DNA from 3 places in the Chryseobacterium sp. 22532 genome. Region 1 is predicted to be linked to each of the others. Evidence: riboswitches for the same ligand, from Rfam matches in the RefSeq annotation. Region 1 holds a riboswitch; each other region holds the start of a gene.
What was found. Region 1 has a riboswitch for S-adenosylmethionine ahead of ACTJIV_RS03635 (alpha/beta fold hydrolase). Riboswitches for the same ligand answer to the same signal wherever they lie in the genome.
Positions count from the first base shown of each region.

Region 2: it holds a riboswitch for S-adenosylmethionine, as region 1 does, so the genes downstream of both, ACTJIV_RS02935 (SusC/RagA family TonB-linked outer membrane protein) here and ACTJIV_RS03635 (alpha/beta fold hydrolase) in region 1, are expected to answer to the same signal.
Region 3: it holds a riboswitch for S-adenosylmethionine, as region 1 does, so the genes downstream of both, ACTJIV_RS18830 (TonB-dependent receptor plug domain-containing protein) here and ACTJIV_RS03635 (alpha/beta fold hydrolase) in region 1, are expected to answer to the same signal.

Region 1 is NZ_JBQENJ010000001.1:761,196-764,479, reverse strand. It holds gene ACTJIV_RS03640 (ACT domain-containing protein) at 1-818, opposite strand, end outside; gene ACTJIV_RS03635 (alpha/beta fold hydrolase) at 820-1,758, opposite strand; SAM riboswitch class I at 1,816-1,922, opposite strand; gene ACTJIV_RS03630 (MGH1-like glycoside hydrolase domain-containing protein) at 2,110-3,284, shown strand, end outside.
Region 2 is NZ_JBQENJ010000001.1:622,122-625,405, forward strand. It holds gene pckA (phosphoenolpyruvate carboxykinase (ATP)) at 1-648, shown strand, start outside; gene ACTJIV_RS02930 (type II 3-dehydroquinate dehydratase) at 755-1,162, opposite strand; SAM riboswitch class I at 1,407-1,503, shown strand; gene ACTJIV_RS02935 (SusC/RagA family TonB-linked outer membrane protein) at 1,587-3,284, shown strand, end outside.
Region 3 is NZ_JBQENJ010000007.1:176,886-180,169, forward strand. It holds gene ACTJIV_RS18830 (TonB-dependent receptor plug domain-containing protein) at 1-1,385, opposite strand, end outside; SAM riboswitch class I at 1,483-1,591, opposite strand; gene ACTJIV_RS18835 (alpha-amylase family glycosyl hydrolase) at 1,694-3,284, opposite strand, start outside.

The DNA of each region.
Region 1 (3,284 bases):
TTGAAAATTTTGTTGGATGAAACCAAGTCAAAGCCGTTTTCAGCCAGTGCATGGTAATTTTTCACAAAATCTTTGCTTGCCGTATTATCTACCACGATCAGGTTTTCCAGCTGGTTTTCTTTTGAGAAGTTGATTAATTCCTCAACATTTGATGGATGTTCTGCTGTTAAAACCTCATCATTCCAGTTTGTATTAAAACCTTTTTTATTGAATGCAATTTTTCTTGAATTGGCTACTGCAACCACTTTAAGATCTATCTTTTTACGTCTTTTGATTTCTTCAGAAGACTGTAAAACCTGCTCTATTAAAGTCTTCCCTACATTTCCGTGACCAATGATCGCCAAGTGAACGGTTTTAGGCTTTTTGAAAATTTCGGATTCAATGATATTCTTCGTTTTCTCATCCTGGGAAGAGGTAACGACAATATTCACTCTCTTTTCGGCCGCAACCTGGTTGAGAAGAAGTGGAAAGACATTATTTCTGGCTAATTCTGCAAGTACTTTATTGAAATCTTCCGCCACAAATCCTAGTACGGAAACATTATTGATGCTGTAAATTTGTGAAACCTTTCCTGATTTTCTTTCTGCTTCAAACTCATCGATCAGGCAGGTCACTGCTTTTTCTGCATCGTCCTCATTTACCAGAATAGATATTCCGTTTTCAATAGCCTGTTGGGAGATCACTCCTACACTGATGCGCGCCAAAGTAAGCGCTTTAAAAATTCTTCCGTCGATCCCGATTTCGCCCAGGAAATCTTCACCTTCAAATTTGATGATTGATCTGTTCTTTAAAAACTTTATTTCGTTAGCATTTCTCATTCTACAAAATATTTTTTATGATAGTATTTAATTGTTCGTATTCCATTAGGAAGGCATCATGCCCGTGAATTGACTGTATTTCATGATAGAAAACCTCTTTCTTTTTCTCTTTCAGCTGCTCAAAGCACATTCGAATTTCTGAAGCGGGAAAAAATAAATCTGTATCTACTGCAATTAAGTGCATTCGGGCACTGATTTTTGTTAACTGCTCTTCTTCAGTGTTCATATTCATCAGCAAGTGATTCATCAGCTTATAGGATTTTAAACTAAACCTTTCGTTTAATGAATTTCCGTGATAAACCAACCAATCTTCGGACTCTAACCGCTGATTTTTTTGATCGTATCTATTTTGAAATCTGTCATTTAAGGACTGAGGTGTTCTGTAACACAGCATAGCATGAATTCTTGCTTTTTGCAGGGGCTCATCATTTCCGTTGAGCAGAAATTTCTGAACCAGGCATTGTGCATGAAGCCAGTCATGGGTTTTGAAATCGCAGGCAATAGGAATAAAGATTTCTGCCAACTGTGGTTGCTTGGCAAGCATTTCCCACGCAATCCCTCCTCCGAGTGAACCTCCGATAATGGCATATAGGTTTTTGATATGTAAAGCTTCAAGGCCTTTCAGGAATATTTCTGCAATATCTGAAGGCGTGAAGTCTTCGTATTCGTCAATTAAAAAATGATCATATCCGTTTCCGGGAATATTGAAACACAGAACGGTATATTGAGTTGTATCAATAACCTGATTTTCACCGATCAGCTTTTTCCACCATCCTTTTTCACCGGAAACATTTGAATTTCCGGTTAAAGCATGATTTACCAATATAACAGGTGCTGTAAACAGGTCTTTCCCGAAGATCTGATAAGTCAACGGGATATGGTATTCCTTCTGGGAAAAGGTACGATACGAAAGATTAATATAGTTTAGTTCTGTTTTCAATTCTATTATTTTAATACAATTGAAAATGCCACAGGAATGGCTGAAAAGAACTTCAGTAAGTTATCTGTCCAAAATAAATTGGTAGAACGTAGCACCTTCTCTGCTTGCACAAAGGGTTGCTAAGGTTTCATAGGGTCTAATCCCTCAACCTTTCTTGATAACATTTTCAATATTTGAATGAACGCTCGGCAAAGATAAGTCTTTTCTTTTAAATTTTAAAAGAAAAAATATTTAATATTAAAAAACCGTGTAATAATAAGTGTTTCAAGGCTATGTTAATAATTCTTCAGGTGGAAGGAATTGGAATTATTTTTCAAAAAAACTAACTTCGTACTTGAAAAGTGATGAAATATGACTGTTGAAAAAGAAAGATTACAAGATTCTAAATGGAAAAACTGGGGTCCATACGTCAGCAACCGGCAATGGGGAAATGTACGCGAAGACTACAGCCCGAACGGAAATGCCTGGCATTACGCCAACCATAATAATGCAGAAAGTTATGCCTACCGATGGGGCGAAGAAGGGATCGCTGGAATCTCCGATGTAAAGCAGATTTTCTGTTTTGCCTTTTCCTTTTGGAACAAAAAAGATAAAATTGTAAAAGAGCGCTTTTTTGGTTTAAGCAATCCTCAGGGTAATCACGGAGAGGATATCAAAGAACTCTTTTATTACTTAGATAATACACCTACCCACAGCTATATGAAAATGGTGTATAAATATCCGATCAATGCATTTCCTTACGATGATCTTGTTGCTGAAAATGGCAGGAGAAGCAAAAAGGAACCTGAATATGAGATATTTGATACGGGAATTTTTAATAACGATGAATATTTCGATATTTTCATTGAATATTGTAAGGGAGACCACAATGATATTCTTGCAAGAGTAACAGTTCACAACAGAAGCCGGCAGGATGCTCCCATCGTTATAGCTCCAACTGCCTGGTTCCGAAATAACTGGAAATGGGGTTACAATACATATAAGGGCCAAATGAATGCTTCCTATGACGGATGTATTGATATTAATCATGACAGCATTTCGATCAAAAAACTCTATTCAAGAAATCTTGCGGCTAAAAGTGCTTTCTGTGAAAATGAAACCAATACCCCAAAATTATATGGAGCTCCTTATCCGGGAAACACCTATTTTAAAGATGGAATAAATGATCATATCATTTATGGAAGTAATACGGTAAATCCTGAAAAAAGGGGTACCAAAGCATCTTTTATTATTGATGAAATGATTGGAGCGGGACAGTCCAAAATTTTTGATTTCAGGCTATGTTCCGATGAAACAGATGAACCTTTTGATCAATTTGATGAGATCTTCAATACCAGAATTGCCGAGACGGATGAGTTCTACAATGAGATTCAGAGCGAAACGACGAATGAAGATGAAAGGAATGTTCAACGGCAGGCGTTTGCAGGGCTTCTTTGGAACAAACAGTTCTATCATTATAATGTAGGAAAGTGGCTGAAGGGCGATCCGAACTACGAAGCTCCCAGAAACTTCAATGAATATGTTAG
Region 2 (3,284 bases), 140 kb from region 1:
GAAAATACAAGAGTATCTTACCCGATTTATCATATCAACAAAATTGTTCTTCCTTCTAAGGCAGGACATGCTAAAAAGATCGTTTATCTTTCTGCCGATGCATTTGGAGTATTGCCTCCGGTTTCTATTTTAGATGAAAACCAGGCACAATACCACTTCCTTTGCGGGTACACTTCCAAACTGGCGGGTACAGAAAGAGGAATTACTGAACCGGAACCATCTTTCTCTCCTGCGTTCGGAGAAGCTTTCCTTACCCTTCACCCAACCATGTATTCTAAAACATTGATCGGAAAAATGAAGGAGCACGGAGCTAAAGCTTACTTGGTAAATACGGGATGGAACGGAACTGGAAAGAGAATTTCCCTTAAAGATACCAGAGCAATCATTGATGCAATCATTGACGGTTCTATTGAAAATGCTCCTAAAACTCAGGTTCCGATTATGAACCTTGAAATTCCTACACAGCTTCCAAATGTTTCTGAGGGCATCCTGGATCCTAGAGAAACATACAGCAGTGCTGCAGAATGGGAAGAAAAAGCAAGAGATCTTGCGACAAGATATATCAAAAACTTTGAACAGTACTGCGATACTGAAGAAGGGAAGAAGTTAATTGCTTCAGGACCACAGCTTCAGCAGCAGACTACTTAATACAGCAAAAGCCTCATCACCCGATGAGGCTTTTTATTTTAATGATATCAGAAATGTAATGCTGAGCGCCGAAGCATCTTATCCAAAAACATTGCAATTCTGTTTATTATTTCAAGCTTAAAATCGCCAGTCTGTACCCATCCATTCCAAAGCCGGACAATACTGCATCCGTATTAGCTGCCGTAACAGATTTCTGACGGAATTCCTCTCTTTTGTAAATATTACTGATATGAACCTCTATTTTCAGTTTTCTGATGTTTTTCAGGCAATCCGAGATAGCATACGAATAATGAGTATAGGCTCCGGGATTAATTACCAAAGCATCAAAGTCATCTTCCTGTAACCTGTTGATAATCTCTCCTTCAATGTTGGACTGATAATAGCTTAATTCATGAGATGGAAATTCAGTTTTTAATTTTTCCAAATAATCCTCCATAGAAATATTTCCATAGATTTCAGGTTCTCTTGTTCCCAGTAAATTAAGGTTCGGGCCGTTTATAATTAAAACTTTCATGTTATAAATTTAAATAGTTTAGTTTGATTATAGAACTTTTTTTTGTACTAATTATCCATTTTGATTCTTTGTATTATATGTAATGATATTTGTCATGTTTAAATATTTCGTAATTCTATAACTCTTTGAAATTCTAAGTTTTGAATAAAAATTAAGTTAATTTTTGGAAATATTTCATAATAAAATTTAAAGTCTACTTGTTTTGTAGACTAATTGTTTTTAGATTTGCAAACATATTTCGATCGGCTTATAAAGAAAGATGGAGGGAACTGACCCTGTGAAATCTTAACAACCTGCCTTGAGCAAGGTGTTACATTCAGCCTATAAAGGAAAAATAAGCACTTGGTTTATCGTATTGAGCGATGCCCTTTGCTGTCTTTTCTGCAAAGGGCGATTTTTTAATATATGATAAATAAAATTGATTATGATTAGTAAGAATTTAATTAATTCTAAAGTTTGGATTCCACCTGTTGCTGTATTTTTCTTAGGAATAATGGGCGTACAGGCTCAGACCCAAACTAAAAAAGATACGGTTAACGAAAAGGAAATCGATGAAGTGGTTGTCATTGCTTATGGTAAGGCTAAAAGAACAAGTTATACCGGTTCAGTAGCTACCATATCCAGTGATAAAATCAATAACAGACCGGTTACCAATATTACAAAAGCGCTGGAGGGGCAGGTTCCGGGAATTCAGGCAGTAAGTGCCTCCGGACAGCCGGGTTCTACTGCTTCTGTGAGAATAAGAGGGGTTGGCTCCATAAGTGCTTCAAGTGATCCGTTGTATGTGGTAGACGGAATTCCTTTTGACGGAAACATCAATTCCATCAGCCCCAATGATATTGAATCCATCAGTGTTTTGAAAGATGCAACGGCAAGTTCATTATATGGTTCAAGAGGAGCTAACGGGATTATTATCATCACAACAAAATCTGGTAAGAAAGGAGAATCAAGAATCAATTTTAATATCAGTCAGGGATTTTCCAGCAGAGCGGTAAAGGATTATAAGCAGGTAAACACGGATCAATATTTTCAGCTGTATTGGGAAGCATTGAGAAACGGGTATAAGTCGGGACAGATTACTTCTCAGCAGGCAGCACAGATGGCGAGTGATAACCTGACAACTGCTTTGGGAATCAATCCTTACGGAGCCGGTTTTCCCAACCCTGTAGGGACAGACGGAAAGCTTGTTCTCGGAGCAAAAGCATTGTGGAATGATGACTGGAGAGATATTCTTCAAAGAACAGCTTCCAGAAGCCAGGTGGATTTTGATATCAGTGGAGGCAGCGAGAAAAGCAATTATTTCTTTTCATTAGGGTATCTTGATGACAAAGGAATTGCTATTGAATCTGGATTTCAAAAATTTTCCACCAGGTTAAAAATTAATTCGGAAGTAAAAAAATGGCTGAATGCAGGTGCTAATTTAAGCTATACCAACAGTATTCAGAATGCGCCGCCGTCTTCAGATTCGAGAACTGACAATATCATTAATGCGGCCAGGGTAATTCCGTCTTTCTATCCATATTATGAAAGAAATGCAGATGGAAGCTATGTGCTGGATGCTGGAGGAAATAGAATTTATGATTTCGGGAAATACAGGCCTACAAGTGCATTGCAGAACCAGAATGCAGCGGCAACATTGCCTCTGGACAAGAACGAGAATAAAGAAGACAATTTCTCAGGAAAAGGATTTTTAGATTTTACTTTCCTTCCGGAACTGAAATTTAAAACCAGCTTTTCTGTTGATTTGGTGAATTATAATGGTCATTACTATTCAAATCCTCTTATCGGAGAAGGCAGTGAGATCGGTGGTTCTGTAACGAAATCAAACAGTAGAACATTATCTTATACAACCAGTAATATTCTGACTTTCGATAAAAAATTCGGGAAGCATCACCTTAATGTTTTAGGAGGACAGGAGTTCTATAAATATGATTACCAGACGATATCCGGTTCCAGAAGCCAGTTTTCGCTTCCTTATTATTATGAGCCTGATGCAGCAGCTCTGTTGGGAAGCTTTAGTGGCAACAGCGACAAATTCTCTTTGTTGAGTTTCCTGGGAAGAGCAGAATATGATTTTAACAATACTTACTTTTTATCAGTATCCGGAAGGGCAGACGGCTCT
Region 3 (3,284 bases), on a different contig from region 1:
TCCGGAGAAAAACCGATAAATGATTGTGAGCCGCCATTCCCCTCCACGATAGATCCGGGAACCGCAGGATTTCCATTGGTATCATACCGGGTGTAGGAAGCTTCATCTCCCGGTTTGATCTCGTACTGCTCAAAACGGAATTCTCCCCCAAATGCTATATTAAACTGATTCAGATTTTTAGAAACATCAAGATTCACCGTATTCTGAAGAAAGCTGTGCGCTCCTGCATAAAAGCTCGTTGGAGATTTCGCCCCTAAAGATGCATTATTGGTATTGTCTACATTATAATTGAAAGTATTGCTTCCGAAAGTATTACTTACATCAAGCAACCAGTTGTTAACATTATATTTTGCTCCTACAGCATAAGAAAAGTCGTAAACCTGCGAGTTCAAAGAAGCCTGAAATCCGTTTGGATAGATAGAAGAAACTACATTATCTTTTTCTCCGGGAAGCCTTCTGAAACCGAAGCCTTTTCCTTCTTTAATGCTGAAACCCCCAAAGGAATACAGCTTAAAGCTTTCACTTAAAGGGTATTCAGAATTAAAAAACAACTGGGCCTGCCTGATTTGTGCATCCCCGATCTGAAAATTAAAGTCATCCCTGGTGAGGCCTCGTTCTCTAATAATCTGATCATCAGCAGCTCTGGCCGCGATAGGATCATTAGCAAATTCATAGGCAAAATTATCTCCGAAAATGTCCAGATCATGATTTTGGGTTCTTGTGGTCTTTCCTCTGTGGCTCAATTGCAATGAAAGGTTTATATAACTTTCCTTTTTCCCAAGAGAAGATCCGTAATTGATTCCGGCCTGATAGGTTTCACCATCATTTCTTCCGCTAATTCCATAGGATGCTGAAGCTGATGCTCCTATATCTTTCTTAAGAATAATATTGACTACTCCTGCAATGGCATCAGAACCGTATTGTGCTGCTGCACCGTCTCTTAACACTTCTATCCTGTCAATAGCGATTATCGGAATTGTACTGAGATCTGTTCCTACAGAGCCATTTCCAACGGTATTCTGATAATTGACCAGTGAAGTGGTGTGTCTTCTTTTCCCATTGATGAGTACCAAAACCTGATCCGGCCCCATTCCTCTCAAGGTTACGGGATCAATATGTTCTGTCCCGTCAGAAGCTGACTGCCTTACAGAATTAAATGATGGAATCACATAATTCAGCAGATCCTGAACCGTAGTCTGTGGTGCAGATTTCTGCAGCTTTTCTATATTGATAACATCTACGGGAACCGGTGTTTCCAGTTTTGTCCTTTTCGTATTGCGGTTTCCTACGATAATTATATCTTCGATCTGATTTCCTTTTTCCTGTTCCTGTGCGTTCACCAAAACAGCTCCCAGGAGTATAACAGACAGGCTTAACTTTTTCATCTTTGTCCTTATAAATTAATCATAAATATTCCCCACGGACCTCATCCGCAGCTATAAAAGACTTCAAGAAATGGAATTGTTGTCAGAATATTGACTTTTCTCATCTTCCCCAAACTGGGTTGGAATTAGCACCTTTACACTTTTTAGAGTCGTGCAGGTTGCTAAGGTTTCATAGGGCCAAATCCCTCCACCTTTCTTGATAAATCTACTGCAAAAGTAGACTAATATTTTTAATTGGCAAAAATTAGATTTATATATTCTGTAGTGTTTTATAAAAAAGAGGGACGATGTTTATCGTCCCTCTTTTGTTATTTAATAATCATCTTCTGAATGGCAGTGCCTGTTTCAGACTGCAGGTGAACCAAATAGGTTCCCGGCGGGTAATTCGCTTTCAATTCATAAGTTCCGTTTTCGGTATTCAATTTAATTGAATCTATTTTTTTACCGCTCATATCAAAAATAACAATCTCTCCGTTTTTGGCTTTGTGATATATTAATTTTGCTACACCGTTTTTCACAGGATTATCTGCAATCTGAAGCGAGAGTTTATTCGCAGCATTTACATCAGATGCTGACAGTGCCCCTGCGTAATTTCCAAAAATTCTGAACTCTCCCGGTTGTAAGGTAATAGGAGCTGTTGTAGAAGCAATATTAGAAACAGAGTTATCCATCAGGTTCTGCCATTGTCCTGTATAAGGGAAGTAAGGAACAACATTTTGAGCTGCAGTGGTATAATTCGCCAAAACTACCACATTCTTCATTCCCGCTATTGAATTGTCATATACATAAATTCTGGTGATCAGGCCTTCAGGATCGTTGGTAAGATTGTTAGACTCTACAGTATATGTTTTGGATTTGAAAACCGGATAGGTATTTCTGATATTGATAATTTTAGCCCAGGTATCATACACTGCTTTTCTGTTGGCGTTGGTATCATATCCTAAATTAAAGGCAACAGGTTTTTCATCTGTACGGCATCCGCTGCTGATTGTACCGTCTGCACATCGGTTGATGCTGAATTCATAGCCCAATTCACCAAACTGCCAGATCATTTTCGGGCCTGGAATGGTAAAGAATGTTGCTCCGAAAGTTTTCATTCTTTCAAGAGCAGTGTTCAGATTGGTAACGTTGTAACTTCCATTAACCGCACCATACGCAAGGTTTTTAAACATTAATCTTTCTTCATCATGACTTTCCCCATATCCTACAGCATGCATATTGGTAAACCCATGAAGACTGTGGTTCATTCTGTCATAGTTACTGTTTTCCTTATAGCCCATTGTGTTTTGGTTGTAAGGCTCAGTCTGCTTATTCCAAAGCATTACCCCTTTTCCTTCGGCAATTCTATAGTTGGCCCACTGTTGCTCTTCTGCATCGGTTCCCAAATGTTCGAAGATCATATAGGAATTCGGATCAATACCCCATTGTTTATCAGCATAGTATTTAAGAACATCTACCCTGTCTTGCTGATATGCATTAGTACAGGCTTCATCATTTGCAGAACAGTTTTGGGTAAACCCTTTTGTCAGGTCCCAACGGAATCCATCAATTTTATATTCAGTCAGCCATTGCTGTAAAGTCCTTTCGACATAATATTTAGTTGCTGCACTTGAATGATTGAAATCATGGAAAACATTATAAGAATGCTTTGGCACCTGATTGAAGTAAGGATTATTGGCTGCAACATCACCATAGCCATCACCATCCGGATCAATATTCCAGAGTCTTACCAATGAGGACCGCCCCGTTGCATGGTTAAAAGCAACATCCAGAATTATTGCAATCCCATTTTGATGGCAAATGTCTACAAATTCTTTGAATTTTTCCGGAGTGCCATAGGCCTTATCTAAAGCATAATGAAAAGACGGATTATATCCCCATGAAAGATTACCATCAAAC